3 regions of the Citrobacter sp. FDAARGOS_156 genome follow, and region 3 is predicted to be linked to each of the others. Evidence: predicted binding sites of a transcription regulator. Region 3 holds the regulator's gene; each other region holds the start of a gene.

Region 1 (6,971 bases), 730 kb from region 3:
GGTTCAGAGTGCGCACGCACAGCAGCGGCGCCATATTGGGGATTTCCAGCACCTTGCTCTCTTTGGCCTGCGCACGGCGGGCGCTGATGCGCGTTTGCGTGCGCAGCAGCGTCAGACCGGATTGTTCGCGCAGGTAATCGTGCAGTGAGCCGCTGTTAAAGCCTTGCAGCAGCGGCCACAGCGTGAGGTCGGAAAAATAGTGGTCGATCTGACACAGTGCGATGCCGTTTACCCGGCGCAGGGTGCGCAGGTGAATCACGTTATCGCCCTCGTTAATGCTGAGCGCATCGGCAATGTGGCCGGAGGCCGGACGCAGCACCGCCAGCAGTTTTTCACTGGTGGGGTGGCTGCCCTGGTCCAGCAGGTTCTGACTAAAGCGCGCCTGGGCATTCAGCGGGTAGTCGAACGGGCGCATCAGCACCAGCACGCCGACTCCCTGGCGACGCTGAACCCAACCGCGTTCAACCAACTGGTCAATGGCGCGGCGCAGGGTGTGGCGGTTTACCTCGAAGCGCGCGGCAAGCTGATGCTCGGCGGGCAGATAGTCACCGCAGCGATAATGTTGACGAAGCTCCTGCTCAAGTCTCGCGGCAATTTCCTGATAACGCGTTGGATAACTGGTCGGATGTGTAGACAAGTGCATAGCAATCAATGCCTCGCTAATCAGATAAAGTGCTTACGCAAACGCTGGGAAAGGAAATCCAGCAGGCTGACGGTGACGATGATTAACACCATCAGGGCGCAGGTTTGCTGGAACTGAAAGCCGCGAATCGCTTCCCATAAGGTCACGCCAATACCACCTGCGCCCACCATGCCGACTACCGTGGCCGAGCGAACATTGGATTCAAAGCGATACAGCGAGTAGGAGATAAGCAGCGGCATGACCTGTGGCAGAACGCCGTACAGAATCTCTTCAATTTTGTTGGCTCCGGTGGCGCGAATACCTTCTACCGGACCCGGCTCAATGGCTTCTACCGCTTCGGAAAGCAGCTTGGAGAGTACCCCGGTAGTGTGGATAAACAGCGCCATCACCCCGGCGAATGGCCCTAACCCGACGGCGACCACGAACAGCATGGCGAAGACCATTTCGTTGATGGCGCGACAGGCATCCATCAGGCGACGCATCGGCTGGTAAATCCACCACGGCACGAGGTTATCGGCGCACATCAGACCGAAGGGAATCGACAACACCACGGCGAGGGCGGTACCCCAGACGGCGATTTGCAGCGTGACGGCCATTTCACCGAGATAGTCCTGCCACTGACTGAAGTCAGGTGGAAAGAAGTCGGCAGCGAAGGTTGCCATATTGCCGGAATCCTGGATCAGCGTGAGCGGGGCCATTTCGGCGCCTTTCCACGAGACCACCAGCACGGCGAGAAGAATGGCCCAGCTCAGCAGCGAGAACCAGCTACGCTTGGGCGGGGCAACGGTGATGGTTTGCATGTTTGGCTCCGTGCATCGGTTATTGCCGGATGGCGGCGCAAGCGCCTTATCCGGCCTACAAAACATCGTAGGCCCGGTAAGCGAAGCGCCACCGGGCATCAGGGTTATTGCACCGCTTTGGTGACGCTGGTCATGGCGCCCAGGGCGGCGGTCAGGCGGTCGAGATCATCAAGCTGTGCTTTCAGCGCCGAGGTTTTGCTGGTTTTCTCTTCCTCGTTCAGCCCTTTGTTGTCCTTCACGCCCTGCATCTCTTTAAACAGCGCCAGTTGGCGAATCGGCACCAGTTGCAGATCGCTGGAGGCACGGAACGGCGCCCAACCCAGGCGTTCCAGGACGGTTTTCTGCTCCGGCGTTTTGCCGTAGTTCATGAAGAAGTCGTACACCTTGTCCTTGGTGGCTTCAGAGAGGTTCTTACGCCAGACGATCGGATCGCCTGGGATCAGCGGTGACTTCCAGATAACCTTCAACTCTTTCAGCTTGTCCGGTGCGGACGTTTTCAGCTTGTCGAGGTTTTCGGTGTTGTTGGTAGCCACATCCACCTGTTTGTTGGCGACGGCCAGGGCGTTAGTTTCGTGCCCGGCGTTAACGGTGCGTTTGAAGTCGCTGGCGGAGATGTTGTTTTTGGCGAAGACGTAATAACCGGGGACGAGGAAACCTGACGTAGAGTTGGGATCGCCGTTGCCGAAGGTCAGATCCTTACGTTTGGCGATCAGATCGTTCAGGTTGTTGATCGGGCTGTCTTTGTTAACGATCAACACGCTCCAGTAACCCGGGGATCCGTCGGCGGCTACGGTCTGGGCAAACACTTGTCCGTTAGCGCGATCCACCGCTTCCATTGCTGAGAGGTTGCCGTACCAGGCGATATCCACTTTGTTAAAGCGCATGCCCTGGATGATCCCGGCGTAGTCCGGAGCGAAGAAGGCGTTTACTTTCACGCCCAGCGATTTTTCCATGTCCTTCAGGAACGGTTCCCACTGTGGCTTCAGGTTTTGCTGTGATTCGGTCGAAATAATGCCAAAGTTAAGCGCTTTTTCTTGCTCTTCGGCATGGGCCGGGCTTAACAAGGTACTGACGCTAAACATGCTGGTGAAAGCCAGCGCGGCAACTGTCTTATAGCTCATGTCGTTTCCTTAATTAGTCATTGTTCCAGGCTATTTCACTTGCCAGCCTGAATCCGGGCAGTGCTCAAAATCCTCACGTACTGCGTGTACGCTCCGGTTTTTCCGCGCTGGCCGTCCCCAGCCTGGCTGCGCCAATAACGCCTGGTTTTTTAGAACTATGCAGCCTGCGCGTTCTGTTCGACGCGGTTCATGCTGCGGTAGAGATGGTCAAAACGGTCGTTGTCAAAATGCTGGCTGCTGCCATCAAAGAAGACGTTGCCCTGGCGCAGCGCGACAATGCGTTCGCAGTAGCGCAGGGCGTAATCCACCTGATGCAGCGTGACGACCACGGTGATGCCGTCGGTCTGGTTGATGTCGCGCAGGGTGTCCATCACGATGCGCGCGGATTCCGGATCCAGCGAGGCAATCGGCTCATCGGCAAGGATCACTTTGGCCTGCTGCATCAGCGCGCGGGCAATCGCGACGCGCTGCTGTTGTCCGCCGGAGAGCGTGGAAACACGCTGGTATGCAAAGTGCGCCATGCCGACGCGGGTCAGCGCCTGTAACGCGCGTTGTTTCTGCTCAGCGGTAAACCAGCTAAAACAGGTGCGCCAGAACGGCGTGCTGCCGAGCGCGCCAATCAGGACGTTCTCCAGCACCGTCAGGCGGTTCACCAGATTGAACTGCTGGAAGATGTAGCCGGTGTGGGCGCGGCTTTTGCGGATATCGCGCGCCAGGCGGCCTTCATGTTGAACGGTGCGACCCAGCAGTTCGATGTGGCTACCAGGTGATTTATCACCGACGATCAAACCGCTTAAATGACGTAAAAGGGTGGATTTGCCGGAGCCGGACGGCCCAAGCAGAGCCACCATCTCACCGGCACAGATATTCAGATCAACCGCATTAAGCGCCTGATGTTGATTGAAGGATTTGGAGAGTTTCTCGACGCGAATAACCGTTTGCATGATGCGGCCTCCCTAAAAAAGTGGCCCCATCGTGGCGGATCAATGTGACGTTTTCGTTAAAGGAAGGTTACTTGGCGATGAAGAGTTGAGCGATATTTGATGACAGTACGGGAGGGGTTGCCTCCCGTTTGATTACTCGGTTGGCGGCTGCTGCTGTTTGACGACGTTGATCATCCACGGCACGCCATACTGGTCGCTCACTTTACCGAAACCGTGGGCCCAGAAGGTTTCCTGCCAGTCCATTTCGATTTTTCCGTTTACTGCCAGGTTATCAAACCAGCGTTTACCTTCGTCGACGTTTTGTGTGTCGAGCACCAGCGTAAAGCCAGAGTAGTGCGCGTTTCCGTCGGGGGCGCTATCGCTCATCATGATATCGCTGCCCGCAACGCGCAGGTTGGCGTGGGCAATAGCGGTATCGGGGAATTTCATGCCAGAAGGGCAACCTTCTTCACTGTCCTGCGCCGATTTGGGCATTTCACCGAAGTTGATTTTGTAGAGCAGCTCAGCGCCTAACGTTTTTTGGTAGAAGGCGATAGCGTCAGCGCAGTTGCCTGCAAAGGAGATATAGGGACTTAACGGCATAATCTTTACCTCAGAGTAAGAGAAGCCAGTTAAGTGTAGTTATCGTCTGTATAAATAAACCAGGCGGGAAGTATGGGCTTCCCGCCTGGCAGATGAGCTGGTGTAGACCTGATGAGCGTAGCGCCGTCAGGCAATTTGCATCAGTTCTTTTTCACAAACTCAGATTTCAGCTTCATTGGGCCAAAGCCATCGATTTTGCAATCGATGTTGTGGTCGCCTTCAACCAGGCGGATATTCTTCACTTTGGTACCGATCTTCAGCATGGAAGAGCTACCTTTTACCTTCAGATCTTTTACTACGGTAACGCTGTCGCCATCGGCGAGCAGGTTGCCATTAGCATCTTTAACGATCAGTTCGTCGCTGTCCTGAGCGGGTTCAGCGTCGTTCCATTCGTGAGCGCATTCCGGGCAGATGAACATGCCGTTATCTTCGTAAGTGTATTCGGAGTTGCATTGTGGGCAGTGTGGTAATGACATGTGGATTTCCTCAAAAGTCAGCAGGGGCAAAAGCGCCCAAAATTGGCAGATTGCCGAAAAAGGCCGCAATTATACATAAAATCCCTGCTTTTGTCGGGGCTACAGGCCAATTATGCCCAACTATCTGTTGTGGCGTCAGGTTGCTTTCACGTCTATGAAAACCAGAAGGAATATTTTTTAAGGGAAATTGCTACGTTTAGCTATTTAAGATAAGGTGAGGCGAAACACCCGATATTCATAGGTAGCATGGCTTACAGACTAGCTAAGTCATTGTGAGTGAATACTTTGTGACCCCCTTAAATTTGGTAGGGGAATTAAGCTGGCATTTTTTAAAACTGAACTACTCTGTTTATCTTTCTTACTTAATATAGTAAGTGAGAGGCATCAGGCCAGCAGTCATACGATAAATTTTATTTTAATAATATCAGCTGGTTGTTTTAATTTTAATTATTTCCACACGTAATTATAAAAGCCGAAAATCTATAAATAAAACGATTTGGCTAAATAAAAGTAATGCTATTTGCGTTAAGGAAAGATTTTCCATGTACACACAGACAATTTATGAATTAAGTCAGGAAGCTGAACGCTTACTGATGCTCTCTCTTGAACATCTCAGGCAATTGCAGAAATTGCCAATGACCTCGGCGAATGATGTCATGCTGAAAAAAGGAGAGCATAGTGGACAGGTTGTTCAGCCCCTGCATTTCAGCGCGCGTGGCATGGATGTCCAGCAGGCAACGCTCAACAATGAACTGCGAAAGATTACCCGTCTGGAAATGGTTCTGGCGATCGTCGGTACGATGAAGGCGGGAAAGTCGACGACGATTAACGCGATTGTCGGAACTGAGGTTTTACCTAATCGTAATCGCCCGATGACGGCGTTACCGACCCTTATCCGCCATACACCGGGACAGAAAGAGCCGGTGCTGCATTTTTCGCATGTCGCGCCAATTGACGCCTTAATGAAAGTATTACAGCAGCGCGTGCGGGAATGCGATCGTCAGCGTCTGGCTCAGACGCTGGAAATAGATAAGGATATGAATGCCCTGCTTCAACATATTGAAAACGGCGTGGCATTTGAACGGTATTACCTTGGCGCACAGCCTATTTTCCATTTTCTCAAGAGCCTGAACGATCTGGTGCGTTTGTCTAAAGCGCTGGAGGTGGAGTTTCCGTTTGTCGCCTATGCTGCAATTGAGCATATTCCGGTTATTGAGGTTGAGTTCGTGCATCTGGCCGGGCTGGCAAGTTATCCGGGACAATTGACGCTGCTGGATACGCCCGGGCCGAATGAAGCCGGGCAGCCACACTTACAACAAATGCTCAATGAACAGCTGGCTCGGGCTTCAGCGGTACTGGCGGTGATGGATTATACCCAACTGAAGTCGATTTCGGATGAGGAAGTCCGTCAGGCCATTATGGCGGTTGGAAAGTCAGTACCGCTGTATGCGCTGGTTAACAAATTCGATCAGAAAGACCGCAACAGTGATGATGAAGAGCAGGTGCGGGCGTTAATTTCCGGTACGTTGATGAAAGGTGGTATTACGCCTGAACGTATTTATCCGGTCTCCTCAATGTGGGGATATCTGGCCAACAGGGCACGTCATGAACTCGTGAATAATGGGCGCTTGCCGGATCATCAGGAGCAGCGCTGGGTCCAGGACTTTGCCGAAGCGGCACTCGGCAGGCGCTGGCGTACCACCGATCTTGAGGATAAAGAACATATTCGCCATGCCGCCGATCTGCTGTGGGAGGATTCGTTGTTTGAGCAGCCGATCCAGAAAGTCATTCACGCCGCTCACGCCAATGCTTCGCTGTATGCGCTTCGCTCGGCATCGCACAAGTTGTTGAACTATTCGCAAAGCGCACACGAATACCTGGAGTTTCGCGCCCACGGCTTAACCGTAGCCTATGAGCAGTTGCAGATGAACATCGCGCATATTGAAGATGATATGCAACAGTTGCAGAGAAGCCAGGCGCGGGTGGGTGACGAGGTCAGTCACGAGGTTGAGCTGGCGCTGGAGGCTGCTGCGGCCTATCTCAGTGAGCAACAGACCGAGATTCTGTGCGGCATCAATACGTTCTTTGTTAAAGAAAACGTGCTGATGATGTCACAACATGGCATGGGAGCTGACATTGCAACGGCGGAAATGGCCGGTGATATGCTGGTGTTGCATGACGAGGGGCAAGCGAAAATTGTGTTAGATAAAATTCGCTCCTCCTGTGAGGTTGTCCTGCTGGCGGCGCAGGAGAGTATCAGCCGGGACCTGGCGCTGCGTTTTGAGGCGCTTGAATCGACGTTATCCCGGGCGCTGAATGACGCTATGCGGCCTATTGAGCAGCGGGTGAAAGACGATCTGAATCATGCCGGATTTCGGGCGCGGATCCGTTTTCCAGCCTTTCAT
Region 2 (6,971 bases), 1.2 Mb from region 3:
GAAACTCTGCTGGCGGCGCGTTCTGGTAGCCCGCTGGTTATCGGTCTGGGCATGGGTGAAAACTTTATCGCTTCCGACCAGCTGGCTCTGCTGCCGGTAACCCGTCGCTTTATCTTCCTGGAAGAGGGCGATATCGCCGAGGTAACGCGTCGTTCAGTCTCTATTTTTGACAAGACTGGCGCGGAAGTTAAACGTCAGGATATTGAATCTAATCTGCAATACGACGCGGGCGAAAAAGGTATTTATCGCCACTACATGCAGAAAGAGATCTATGAGCAACCGAACGCGATAAAAAATACGCTGACCGGGCGTATCAGTCATGGCGAAGTGGATTTAAGTGAGCTTGGCCCTAATGCCAATGCGTTGCTGTCTCAGGTCGAGCATATCCAGATTATTGCCTGCGGCACGTCATACAACTCAGGCATGGTATCCCGCTACTGGTTTGAGTCGCTGGCCGGCATTCCTTGTGATGTGGAAATTGCTTCTGAGTTCCGTTATCGCAAATCCGCTGTGCGTCGTAACAGTTTGATGATTACCCTGTCTCAGTCCGGTGAAACGGCGGATACCCTGGCGGGTCTGCGCTTATCTAAAGAGCTGGGCTATCTGGGGTCGCTGGCAATCTGTAACGTTCCAGGCTCTTCTCTGGTACGTGAATCTGACCTGGCGATGATGACCAATGCCGGGACCGAAATCGGCGTGGCCTCCACGAAAGCATTTACCACCCAACTGACTGTTCTGCTAATGCTGGTGGCGAAGCTGGCTCGTCTGAAAGGTCTGGATGCGACTATTGAACAAGAGATTGTTCACGGGTTACAGGCGCTGCCGAGCCGTATTGAGCAGATGCTGTCACAGGACAAGCGTATTGCCGCACTGGCGGAAGACTTCTCTGACAAACACCATGCACTGTTCCTTGGTCGTGGCGATCAGTACCCCATTGCGCTGGAAGGCGCCCTGAAGCTGAAAGAGATTTCTTATATTCACGCAGAAGCGTATGCCGCTGGTGAGCTGAAGCACGGTCCGCTGGCGCTGATTGACGCGGATATGCCGGTTATCGTGGTTGCACCGAACAACGAGTTGCTGGAAAAACTGAAATCCAACATTGAAGAAGTGCGTGCCCGTGGCGGCCAGTTGTACGTCTTCGCCGATCAGGATGCAGGATTTATCAGTAATGAAAATATGCATATCATCGAGATGCCGCATGTGGAAGAGGTGATTGCACCGATCTTCTATACCGTTCCGCTGCAACTGCTGGCGTATCATGTGGCGCTGATTAAAGGTACTGACGTGGACCAGCCGCGTAACCTGGCGAAGTCGGTTACCGTGGAATAAGCGATACCTCGCTGAACTGAAAATGCCCTGCTCAAAGCGGGGCATTTTTTTAAACGCGTTCTGTTTTTAATCAATTATCCCGCCTGTTTTATGTGACAAACCGTCATCTTCAGCTACTGTTTTCAGTGTCATAAAAAGAAAATTTTGCCGAAATATGATTGTCATATAATCTATTAACTTGCTGTTTTTATACAATTTTTAATTGTTCTTGGCGCATTATTTTTCATTGTCATAAAACTGTCATATTTCGTACATTTAACTGTCACCTGTTTGTCCTATTTTGCTCACAGTAGCAACTCAAACAACAATTTACGAAAACCGTGCAGGAGACATTATGAAAGTTATGCGTACCACTGTCGCAACTGTTGTCGCCGCGACCTTATCTATGAGCGCGTTCTCTGCCTTTGCTGCAGCGAGCCTGACAGGTGCTGGTGCAACTTTTCCTGCGCCAGTGTATGCCAAATGGGCTGATACTTATCAGAAAGAGACCGGTAGCAAAGTAAACTACCAGGGTATCGGCTCCTCCGGTGGTGTAAAACAAATTACCGCAAATACCGTTGATTTCGGTGCATCTGATGCGCCGTTATCTGACGAGAAGCTGGCTCAGGAAGGTCTGTTCCAGTTCCCGACAGTGATCGGCGGTGTGGTGCTGGCGGTGAATATCCCTGGCCTGAAGTCCGGAGAGCTGGTGCTTGACGGTAAAACTCTGGGCGATATCTACCTCGGCAAAATTAAGAAGTGGGATGATGAAGCCATCACCAAACTGAACCCGGGTCTGAAGCTGCCTTCTCAGAACATTGCCGTTGTGCGTCGTGCAGATGGTTCCGGTACCTCCTTCGTCTTCACCAGCTACCTGGCGAAAGTGAACGAAGAGTGGAAATCTAAAATTGGCGCAGGCTCTACTGTGAACTGGCCGACCGGTCTGGGCGGTAAAGGTAACGACGGTATCGCTGCGTTCGTCCAGCGTCTGCCAGGCTCTATCGGCTACGTTGAGTACGCTTATGCTAAGCAGAACAACCTGGCATACACCAAACTGGTTACTGCTGATGGTAAGCCGGTAAGCCCGACAGAAGAAAACTTTGCTAATGCAGCTAAAGGCGCTGACTGGAGCAAAACCTTCGCTCAGGATCTGACTAACCAGAAAGGTGACAATGCGTGGCCAATCACTTCCACCACCTTCATCCTGGTTCACAAAGAGCAGAAGAAGCCTGAGCAGGGCGTTGAAGTGCTGAAGTTCTTTGACTGGGCGTACAAAAATGGCGGCAAACAGGCCAACGACCTGGATTACGCCAGCCTGCCGGACAGCGTGGTTGAGCAGATTCGTGCTGCATGGAAGACCAACGTGAAAGACAGCAGCGGTAAAGCGCTGTACTAAATACCCGTCATACTTCGAGCCGCAGCTGTGTTGGCTGCGCTTGTTCACTCCAGTTACATAGTAAATCTATGCTCCTGGGGATGAATGAGGGACATCCTTGTCCCTCACCGAAGGCAGCCTCCGGCTGTTCAAATTCGTTCCTGACGAATTTGTCACAAGCTTGCCGCCTTGCTGCAACTCGAATTATTTAGGGTATGGCATTACGTTAGCTGGGAAGCACGATAAAATGCGCGCTTCCTGGCCCAAACTTAAAGAGTGATTTATGGCTGCAACCAAGCCTGCTTTTAACCCACCGGGTAAAAAGGGTGACATGATCTTCAGCGCGCTGGTAAAACTGGCTGCGCTGATTGTGCTATTGATGTTGGGTGGCATTATTGTCTCTCTGATCATCTCCTCCTGGCCAAGCATCCAGAAATTTGGTTTCTCATTCCTTTGGACCAAAGACTGGGATGCGCCAAATGATATCTACGGCGCACTGGTACCGATTTACGGTACGCTGGTCACCTCACTTATCGCACTGCTGATCGCCGTTCCGGTGAGTTTCGGCATTGCTTTGTTCCTGACGGAACTTGCACCTGGCTGGCTGAGACGTCCGCTGGGTATCGCTATTGAACTGCTGGCGGCGATCCCGAGTATCGTTTACGGCATGTGGGGCCTGTTTATCTTTGCCCCGCTGTTTGCGACGTATTTCCAGGAGCCGGTCGGTAATATTCTTTCCAACATTCCGTTTGTTGGCGCACTGTTTGCTGGCCCGGCATTTGGTATCGGTATTCTGGCTGCTGGCGTGATCCTCGCCATCATGATCATCCCGTACATTGCGGCAGTTATGCGTGATGTGTTCGAACAAACGCCGGTACTGATGAAAGAGTCAGCCTACGGTATTGGCTGTACTACCTGGGAAGTTATCTGGCGTATCGTTCTGCCGTTCACTAAAAATGGTGTCATTGGCGGCGTAATGCTGGGTCTGGGTCGCGCGCTGGGTGAAACCATGGCGGTGACCTTTATCATCGGTAACACCTACCAACTCGACAGCGCATCGCTGTATATGCCGGGCAACAGTATCACCTCTGCGCTGGCGAACGAATTTGCTGAAGCGGAATCGGGTTTGCATGTTGCTGCACTTATGGAACTGGGTCTGATTCTGTTTGTGATCACCTTCATCGTACTGGCTGCGTCTAAGTTCATGATCATGCGCCTTGCGAAAAATGAGGGGGCACGCTAATGGCTACGCTGGAAATGCAAAACACCACCGCACTGGCAGAATCACGCCGTAAAATGCAGGCGCGTCGCCGTCTGAAGAACCGCATCGCGCTGACGCTCTCAATGGCGACCATGGCATTTGGTCTGTTCTGGCTTATCTGGATCCTGATGTCCACGATTACCCGCGGTATTGACGGTATGTCGCTGGCGCTGTTCACCGAAATGACGCCGCCGCCGAATACGGCAGGTGGTGGTCTGGCGAACGCCCTGGCCGGTAGCGGTCTGTTGATTCTGTGGGCGACCGTGTTTGGTACCCCGCTCGGCATTATGGCGGGTATCTACCTGGCTGAGTATGGGCGTAAGTCTTGGCTGGCTGAGGTCATCCGTTTTATCAACGACATTCTGCTTTCTGCACCATCCATCGTGGTCGGTCTGTTCGTTTACACCATCGTGGTAGCAAAAATGGAGCACTTCTCAGGCTGGGCGGGCGTGATCGCGCTGGCGCTGCTGCAGGTACCTATCGTTATTCGTACCACTGAGAACATGCTCAAACTGGTTCCGGATAGCCTGCGTGAAGCCGCCTATGCGCTGGGTACGCCGAAGTGGAAGATGATTTCTGCAATCACCCTGAAGGCGTCTGTATCGGGCATTATTACCGGTATTCTGCTGGCAATTGCACGTATTGCAGGTGAAACGGCTCCGCTGCTGTTTACGTCGCTCTCCAACCAGTTCTGGAGCACTGACATGATGCAGCCTATAGCCAACCTGCCGGTCACGATCTTTAAGTTTGCGATGAGCCCGTTTGCTGAGTGGCAGCAACTGGCCTGGGCCGGGGTACTGATTATTACCCTGTGCGTACTGCTGCTGAACATTCTGGCGCGCGTCATTTTCGCGAAGAAGAAACACGGTTAATTTTTACGGCGTGGCTGATGCGGCGCCGGATGAGGAAAAGATTGAAATGAGTATGGTTGATACTGCCCCGGGTAAAATTCAGGTTCGTGATTTGAACTTCTACTATGGCAAATTCCATGCCCTGAAGAACATCAACCTGGATATCGCGAAAAACCAGGTCACGGCGTTTATCGGGCCTTCTGGCTGTGGTAAATCGACGCTGCTGCGTACCTTCAACAAAATGTTTGAACTGTACCCGGAGCAGCGTGCGGAAGGTGAAATCCTGCTGGATGGTGACAATATTCTCACCAACACCCAGGACATCGCGCTGCTGCGTGCCAAAGTCGGCATGGTGTTCCAGAAGCCAACGCCGTTCCCAATGTCTATCTACGACAACATCGCGTTTGGCGTACGTTTGTTTGAGAAACTCTCGCGTGCGGATATGGACGAACGTGTGCAGTGGGCATTGACCAAGGCCGCACTGTGGAATGAAACCAAAGATAAATTACACCAGAGCGGGTACTCTCTCTCCGGTGGTCAGCAGCAGCGTCTGTGTATTGCGCGTGGTATCGCCATTCGCCCGGAAGTGCTACTGCTTGATGAGCCATGTTCAGCGCTCGACCCGATTTCTACCGGGCGTATTGAAGAGCTGATCACTGAGCTGAAAGAAGATTACACCGTTGTTATCGTTACCCACAACATGCAACAGGCAGCGCGTTGTTCCGATCACACGGCATTTATGTACCTGGGCGAGTTGATTGAGTTCAGCAACACGGACGATCTGTTCACCAAGCCCGCGAAGAAACAAACTGAAGACTACATCACCGGTCGTTACGGCTGATTCAGGAGCTTGTTGTGGATAACCTTAACCTTAATAAACATATTTCCGGCCAGTTCAATGCAGAGCTGGAAAGCATCCGTACCCAGGTGATGACCATGGGTGGCATGGTAGAGCAGCAGCTTTCTGATGCGATTACCGCCATGCATAATCAGGACAGCGAACTGGCGAAGCGCGTCATTGAAGGCGATAAAAACGTCAACATGATGGAAGTGGCGATCGATGAAGCCTGCGTGCGTATCATCGCCAAGCGTCAACCTACCGCCAGCGACCTGCGTCTGGTGATGGCGATTATCAAAACTATCGCTGAGCTGGAGCGTATTGGTGATGTGGCGGACAAAATTTGCCGCACCGCGCTGGAGAAGTTCTCGCAACAGCACCAGCCGTTGCTGGTAAGTCTGGAGTCGCTGGGTCGTCACACCGTGCAGATGCTGCATGACGTGTTGGATGCGTTTGCGCGTATGGATCTCGACGAAGCGGTACGTATTTATCGCGAAGATAAGAAAGTCGACCAGGAATATGAAGGCATTGTGCGCCAGCTGATGACCTACATGATGGAAGACCCGCGTACCATTCCAAGCGTGCTGACTGCGCTGTTCTGCGCACGTTCTATCGAGCGTATCGGTGACCGCTGCCAGAATATCTGCGAATACATCTTCTACTTCGTGAAGGGGCAGGATTTCCGTCACGTGGGCGGCGATGAACTGGATAAGCTGCTGGCGGGCAAAGATCCTAAAGAGTGAAAAAACGTAGAAAGTAGGCCGGATAAGCGTTAGCGCTATCCGGCAATTGCCCGGTGGCGCAAGCTTACCGGGCCTACAAAAAATTACCGGGTAATATCCCAACCCCGCGCCTTCCACAATTCCGGCAACTGTGCCAGATCGGTAAAGGTCGTGACTTTTGGATGATCGATCGGTTTGTTATGCGGATCGGCGCAGAAGTAGAACACTTCCATCCCGGCGGCAATTCCCGCCTGCGCGCCTGCGCTGGAATCATCAACCAGAATGCAGTTCTCAACGTTAACGTCCATTGCTTTTGCCGCATGGAACATCAGGGCCGGATCGGGCTTCCAGCGTTGGATATCGTAGCCGCTGAACAGTAAATCAGGAAAATGGTGCAGCATGCCCAGCTTACCCAGCGAATGCTGCATTTTGCTGACCGGACCGTTTGAGACCACGCACATTGGCACTGTCATGCTGTCCAGCAGAGCATTTGCCCCAGCGATAACCTCCAGTTCCGAGTCGAACAGGCGTGCGACCTCTGCGCGGTAAACGGGCTCTAAATCGGCTTTCGCCAGCGTAACGCCGTGCTCTTCGTTGATGATATCGATGATTTCGT
Region 3 (6,971 bases):
ACGACTGTTGGCATCAACCACGCCAGCCCCTGCTCCGCCAGCGGTAAACGCTGGGTCCAGGCTGGTAAGACATCGCCAATTGCAGAAGCTTTAATGCCATCAAGGATACCAAAAATCAGGCTGATAAACATCGCAGGTGCAATGACGCGGGAAGAATTATGCCACCATGAGCGGGTAAAGCTTAATACAACCAGTGCGATACATGGCGGATAGATAGCCGTCAGCACCGGAATAGAGATCTGAATCAGATGGCTCAGGCCCAGGTTAGAAACCACCATCGAGAAGCCGCCGAGGATAAATACCAGCGTACGATAAGACAGTGGAACATACTGGGCAAAGAACTCTGCGCACGCACAGGTCAAGCCAACCGCGGTGACCAGACAGGCGATGAAAATCAGCGCCGCCAGCAGGAAGCTGCCTGCACCACCGAAGGTGTGCTGAACATACGCATGCAGAATTGCCGCACCGTTAGCAGATTGATCGACCAACGTCGCACTGTCTGAACCCAGACGGAACAACGCAAGGTACAGCAGCGTTAAACCCACGCCCGCCATCAGCCCAGCCCAGACGGTGTAACGGGTCAACAAACGCGCTTCGGTAACGCCACGCGAGCGGGCGGCGTTAACAATAACAATACCAAATACCATCGCGCCCAGCGTATCCATCGTCAGATAGCCGTTCACAAAGCCATTCGAGAATGCCGCGTTTTGATAGGCTTCCATCGCATTGCTGATCGGGCCCGCTGGCCAGACAATCGCCGCCACGGAAAGCACAACCAGTGCCAGAATTTTCAATGGAGCAAGGAAGTTGCCCACGGTATCCAGCAGTTTGCCGGGATACAGTGACACCAGAATCACAATCGCGAAATAGACCACGCTGTAGATGAACAGCGGCAGCGCAGAATCACCGGTCAGCGGTGCAATCCCAACTTCGAACGAAACCGTTGCGGTACGCGGCGTGGCGAATAATGGCCCCACGGCCAGATAGCAGACGGTAGCCAGCAGCAGACCGGCAACTTTACCGATAGGCGTGCTCAGGCTGTCCACACCGCCGCCCACTTTCGCCAATGCGACCACGGTAAGTACCGGAAGGCCTACGGCGGTAATCAGGAAGCCAAAGGCCGCGGTCCAGACGTGCTCGCCTGCCTGCAAACCAACCATTGGGGGGAAAATAATGTTACCTGCACCAACGAACAGTGCAAATGTCATAAATCCCAGTGCGATAATATCGCGCGATTTTAACTGATGGGTCATAAAGTCTTACTGCCTGTGGATGTGGTGTTGAAAACGTTTAATTTTCTGCCTTTCCCTGCGGGATGATACAGCGGCATTTTTAAGCAATTCCAGCGGGAAATTCTCCCGGTCTGGCGCGGCGAAGAATAGTTTTTCGATTTACCGCGTAAATGCAGTCGGTATGACAGCATTTGATGCGCAATTTAAACGCTTATAACGTTTTAAAGCAAGGTGGGATCTAAAAACCAGAACAATATAGTGATATGAAAAATTGAACCAGCACAAAACACCATTCCCTGGAAAAAGACATGGGTAATCATGCGAACAAAAAACAATCAAACGTCGTAAAATTCAGGAGCTACTTATTGACTACAACAAAAAAAGCCAGCTCGCGCTGGCTTTTGGAAAGATAAACTTACGAATACGTTTTAACCGCTATTTTTGGCAATTAAACGTTCCGGGATCACGAAACTAAATCGCGTTCCCTGGCCTGGTTCGCTGTCGATATTCAAACGGCTGTCGTGATGATGCAGGGCATGCTTAACGATGGCCAGCCCGAGTCCGCTACCGCCCGTTTGCCGCGATCGCGCTTTATCTACGCGATAAAAACGCTCGGTCAGGCGTGGAATATGCTCGGCGGCAATACCTGGACCGTTGTCTTCCACACAAAATTCCGCCCCCGAGGCCACATGCTGCCAGCGTACGGTAATGTGCGTTCCCGCAGGGGTGTGGTTCACCGCGTTATAGACGAGATTCGAGATAGCGCTACGCAACTGCTCCTCGTTACCCCGCACGTTCAGGCTGTTATCAACATCAAAAGTAAACGTATGTTTGTGCTGGCTCAGCGTTTGCGCTTCGTGCTCAACCACGCGCAGCATCATGGGCACATCGACCTTCTCATTCAGTTGCAGCGTCGGCGCAGCCTCAATTTTTGACAGCGTTAGCAGTTGCTTCACTAACCCTTCCATACGGTACGTTTGTTCACGCATGGTATGCAGCGCTTTTTCGCGCGTTGTCCCTTCCAACGGATGCTCCTGCATCATTTCCAGATAGCCTTGCAGCACCGTCAGCGGCGTGCGCAGCTCATGACTGGCGTTGGCGAAAAAGTTACGTCGGGAACCTTCCAGTTGATGCATCTGCGTAACATCACGCGCCACCATCAGCAGTTGCTTATCGGTGTAGGGCATCACGCGAATTTCCAGATGCCGTCCGGTGTTGAGTACCAGATTAATTGGCCGACTAAAGTCGCGTGTTTTCAGATACAGCGTAAATTCCGGGTAGCGCAGCAGATTAAGGATATTTTGCCCGCTATCGTCCGGCCAGCGTAACCCTAAAACCTGCTGTGCCAGTCCGTTACACCAGAAAATCCCGCCTTCTTCGGTGGTTAGCACCACTGCGTCGGGCAGTGATTCGGCGCCGCTGCGAAAGCGTTTAATGAGGTTACCCAATTCGCGACGGCGCTTTTTGTTACGCAGCTGCATTTGATGCAGCCCATATAACAACGGCTCCCAACTGCCGCGCCCCGGCGGCGGCGTCATACTTCTGTCGACCCATAGCCACCAGGACAAACGTAATAAATTCCAGAAATGCCAGATAAGCAGGCCCGTTACCGACGCCAGTAAAAACCAGGGTAGATAACCAAAAAAAGCGCTAAGGATAAAAGCCGGTATGCAGCAGAGGATCAGCTCCAGTACCAACCTTTTCCATGACAATCGTTCTAGCAAACGTCTTACTCCATTTACGGCCTAATCCATCAGGCCATGATTCTTGTCAGTCAGAAGCGGGTCGAAAAACGATATCCCGTCCCGCGAACCGTCTGCACCATACGATCGTGTCCGCTATGCTCCAGCGCTTTACGCAACCGACGAATATGCACATCCACTGTCCGGTCTTCCACGTAGACATTGGTTCCCCAGACATGATTGAGGAGTTGTTCACGGCTGTAGACGCGCTCAGGGTGGGTCATAAAGAAGTGCAACAGTTTGAATTCGGTGGGTCCCATATCCAGTGGATCCTCGCCGGTCATCACACGGTGCGAGGTAGGGTCAAGACTCAGCCCTTGCATCTCGATAACTTCTTCCACCGCCATGGGGGAAATACGTCGTAAAACGGCTTTAATACGCGCCACCAGCTCCTTCGGAGAGAACGGCTTAGTAATATAGTCATCCGCACCGGTTTCCAGACCCCGCACACGGTCTTCTTCTTCACCGCGCGCCGTCAGCATCATCACGGGGATATCCCGCGTCATCGCTTCCCGTTTGAGGTGTTTAATAAACTGTAGACCCGAGCCGCCGGGAAGCATCCAGTCAAGCAGGACGAGATCCGGCCAGGGTTCATTAAGTTGGTTCACAGCACTGTCATAGTCTTCGGCTTCTACGGGTTGAAAACCGTTTTGCTCGAGCACGAAGCAGACCATTTCACGAATTGGAGCTTCATCTTCTACGACCAGAATACGTCTCGCCATGATTTGCCCTGTTTATAATTAAATCGTTTGCCATCAATACCGTGGCATTATGCGTCACTTTTATGACAGATTTATGAAAAGATAGTCCAGGTTTAACGCAGCCAGGCGAATTATGACAGCCCGGAAACAAGATATTACCGTCCTTGCAAGGTTATAATCTCCGCCATCGTTTTTTTGTCATGGAACTCTTATGCGCATCCTCCACACGTCTGACTGGCATCTGGGCCAAAATTTCTACAGCAAGAGCCGCGCCGCTGAACACCAGGCCTTTCTCGACTGGTTGCTGGAAACGGCACAATCCCATCAGGTGGATGCCATTATTGTGGCAGGTGATATTTTTGATACTGGTTCACCGCCAAGCTACGCCCGCGAGTTGTATAACCGTTTTGTTGTCAACCTACAGCAAACAGGCTGTCATCTGGTCGTGCTGGCAGGAAACCATGACTCCGTTGCCACACTCAATGAATCTCGCGATATTCTGGCGTTCCTCAACACCACGGTCGTTGCCAGCGCCGGCCATGCGCCGCAGGTACTGCCGCAACGCGACGGCACGCCGGGGGCTATCCTGTGTCCGGTTCCTTTCTTACGTCCGCGCGACATCATTACCAGCCAGGCTGGGTTGACCGGGCAAGAAAAACAGCAGCATTTATTAGGTGCAATCACCGACTATTACCAACAGCAATATCAGGACGCCTGCGCGCTGCGTGGCGACCAGAATCTGCCAATTATTGCGACAGGGCATCTGACCACCGTCGGCGCCAGTAAAAGTGACGCCGTACGCGATATTTATATTGGGACGCTGGATGCTTTTCCGGCACAAAATTTCCCACCGGCGGATTACATCGCGCTGGGACATATTCACCGGGCACAGGTCATCGGCGGTACGGAACATATTCGCTATTGCGGCTCCCCGATTGCACTGAGTTTTGACGAGTGCGGCAAAAGCAAATGCGTCCACCTGGTGAGCTTTGAAAACGGTAAGCTGAGCGCCGTTGAAAACCTCATCGTACCCGTAACCCAACAACTTGCCGTATTGAAAGGCGATTTAGCGACGATTAGCGCACAGCTGGAACAATGGCGTGGCACGCAACAGGAACCGCCGGTGTGGTTAGATATAGAAATCGCGACCGATGACTATCTGCATGATATGCAGCGCAAAATCCAGACTCTGACCGAAGACTTACCGGTAGAAGTCTTATTGGTGCGTCGTAGTCGTGAACAACGCGAGCGCATCATGGCCAATGAACGACGTGAAACGTTGAGTGAATTAAGCGTGACGGAGGTGTTTGACCGCCGTCTGGCACTGGAAGAACTCGACGATCCACAGCGTGAGCGCCTGAATCAGCTGTTTAGCACAACCTTACACACGCTCGCCGGGGAGACCGAAGCATGAAAATTCTCAGCCTGCGTCTGAAAAACCTCAACTCTCTGAAAGGGGAATGGAAAGTTGATTTCACGGCAGAGCCTTTTGCCAGCAACGGGCTGTTCGCCATCACCGGTCCAACCGGTGCCGGGAAGACCACCCTACTGGACGCCATTTGCCTCGCGCTGTACCACGAAACACCACGACTCAATACCGTATCGCAGTCGCAAAACGACCTGATGACCCGCGATACGGCGGAATGTCTGGCCGAAGTTGAATTCGAAGTCAGAGGCGAAGCCTATCGCGCATTCTGGAGCCAGAACCGCGCGCGCAATCAACCAGAAGGTAACCTGCAGGTTCCGCGTGTCGAACTGGCTCGTTGCGCCGATGGCAAAATTCTCGCCGATAAAGTTAAAGACAAGCTGGAAATGACCGCCGAGCTTACCGGGCTGGATTACGGCCGTTTTACCCGCTCGATGCTGCTGTCTCAGGGCCAGTTTGCCGCATTTCTCAATGCCAAACCGAAAGAGCGCGCCGAACTGCTGGAAGAGCTGACCGGCACAGAGATTTACGGCCAAATCTCCGCCATGGTGTTTGAAAAGCACAAAGCAGCGCGTACGGAGCTGGAAAAACTGCAGGCCCAGGCCAGCGGCGTGGCGCTGTTAGCACCAGAGCAGGTACAGTCTCTGACAGAAAGTTTGCAGGTACTTACTGACGAAGAAAAACAGCATCTTACCCGTCAGCAAATCCAGCAACAGCATCTTAATTGGCTCATCCGACAAAATGAGCTACAGGCAGAAGTAAGCCGCCACCAGCAAGCATTACAGACCGCAAAAGAGGCGCAAGATAAAGCACAACCGCAGCTGGCGACACTCAGCCTGGCACATCCCGCCAGAGCATTGCGTCCGTACTGGGAGCGAATTCAGGAACAATCCGCCACGCTCCGCCGAACACGACAGAATATTCAGGAAGTGAATGCTCGCTTACAAAGCAGCTTAGCGCTGCGCGGGCGCATCCGTCAGCAGGCACAAAAACAGTCGGCGACCCTGCTCACCGAACAGCAGGCGCTAACCGACTGGCTGAACGAACATGACCGTTTCCGCTTATGGAGCAGCGAACTGGCAGGATGGAAAGCGCTATTGGCACAGCAATCTGACGCTAACGAGCAGCTACGTCAGTGGCAAAAACTACGCGACAGCGACGTGCGCAAGCTGGATGCACTGCCGCTTCCCTCGTTGGCCCTTAGCGCGCAAGAGGTCACGGTAGCGCTGGCGCAGCACTCACAGTTGCGTCCATTACGCCAGCAACTGAGCAATCTGCATGGACAAATTGCGCCGAAACAAAAACAACTGGTACAGCTACGCACCACAATTCAGCAGCGCCAGCAGGAGCAAGCACAACGCAACGCGGCCCTGGCAGAAAAACGTCAGCGCTATAAAGATAAAAATCAGCATCTGACCGATGTGAAAACGCTCTGCGAACAGGAAGCACGGATTAAAGATCTGGAAAGCCAGCGTGCTTTACTGCAGTCCGGACAGCCTTGTCCGCTTTGTGGCTCCACGACACATCCGGCCATTGAGCACTATCAGACCCTCGAACTCAGCGTCAATCAGGCGCGGCGTGAGGCATTAGAAAAAGAGGTCAAAACGCTGGCCGATGAGGGGTCAACGCTACGCGGGCAGCTCGACGCGATAACCCAACAGCTACAGCGCGATGAACGCGAGGTACAGACGCTTTCTCAGGAGGAGCAAGCACTTACTAAAGAGTGGCAGACCGTCACCGCCAGCCTCAACGTCACGCTACAACCGCAGGATGACATTGCCCCGTGGCTGGCCGCTCAGGAAGAGCACGAACAACAGCTTCACCAGTTGAGCCTGCGTCATGCCCTGCAGGCACAAATTACTGCACATTC

The links. Region 3 encodes PhoB, which activates phosphate uptake and scavenging genes when phosphate is short. Its sites were predicted from a motif close to CTGTCATAAAACTGNCNNAT; they were not measured.
Region 1: phnC (phosphonate ABC transporter ATP-binding protein) is a predicted target of PhoB. The motif match lies at 3,551-3,570, and genes of this name have one in related genera.
Region 2: pstS (phosphate ABC transporter substrate-binding protein PstS) is a predicted target of PhoB. The motif match lies at 1,556-1,575, and genes of this name have one in related genera.

Annotation. Positions count from the first base shown of each region.
Region 1 is NZ_CP014030.2:701,546-708,516, forward strand. Features, by position in the region: gene phnF (phosphonate metabolism transcriptional regulator PhnF) at 1-643, opposite strand, end outside; gene phnE (phosphonate ABC transporter, permease protein PhnE) at 664-1,443, opposite strand; gene phnD (phosphonate ABC transporter substrate-binding protein) at 1,548-2,564, opposite strand; gene phnC (phosphonate ABC transporter ATP-binding protein) at 2,720-3,508, opposite strand; gene yjdN (VOC family metalloprotein YjdN) at 3,641-4,090, opposite strand; gene AL515_RS03445 (zinc ribbon domain-containing protein YjdM) at 4,231-4,566, opposite strand; gene crfC (clamp-binding protein CrfC) at 5,109-6,971, shown strand, end outside.
Region 2 is NZ_CP014030.2:282,742-289,712, reverse strand. Features, by position in the region: gene glmS (glutamine--fructose-6-phosphate transaminase (isomerizing)) at 1-1,329, shown strand, start outside; gene pstS (phosphate ABC transporter substrate-binding protein PstS) at 1,664-2,704, shown strand; gene pstC (phosphate ABC transporter permease PstC) at 2,967-3,926, shown strand; gene pstA (phosphate ABC transporter permease PstA) at 3,926-4,816, shown strand; gene pstB (phosphate ABC transporter ATP-binding protein PstB) at 4,863-5,636, shown strand; gene phoU (phosphate signaling complex protein PhoU) at 5,651-6,376, shown strand; gene yieH (6-phosphogluconate phosphatase) at 6,460-6,971, opposite strand, start outside.
Region 3 is NZ_CP014030.2:1,434,796-1,441,766, reverse strand. Features, by position in the region: gene brnQ (branched-chain amino acid transporter carrier protein BrnQ) at 1-1,253, opposite strand, end outside; gene phoR (phosphate regulon sensor histidine kinase PhoR) at 1,661-2,956, opposite strand; gene phoB (phosphate response regulator transcription factor PhoB) at 3,007-3,696, opposite strand; gene sbcD (exonuclease subunit SbcD) at 3,887-5,089, shown strand; gene sbcC (exonuclease subunit SbcC) at 5,086-6,971, shown strand, end outside.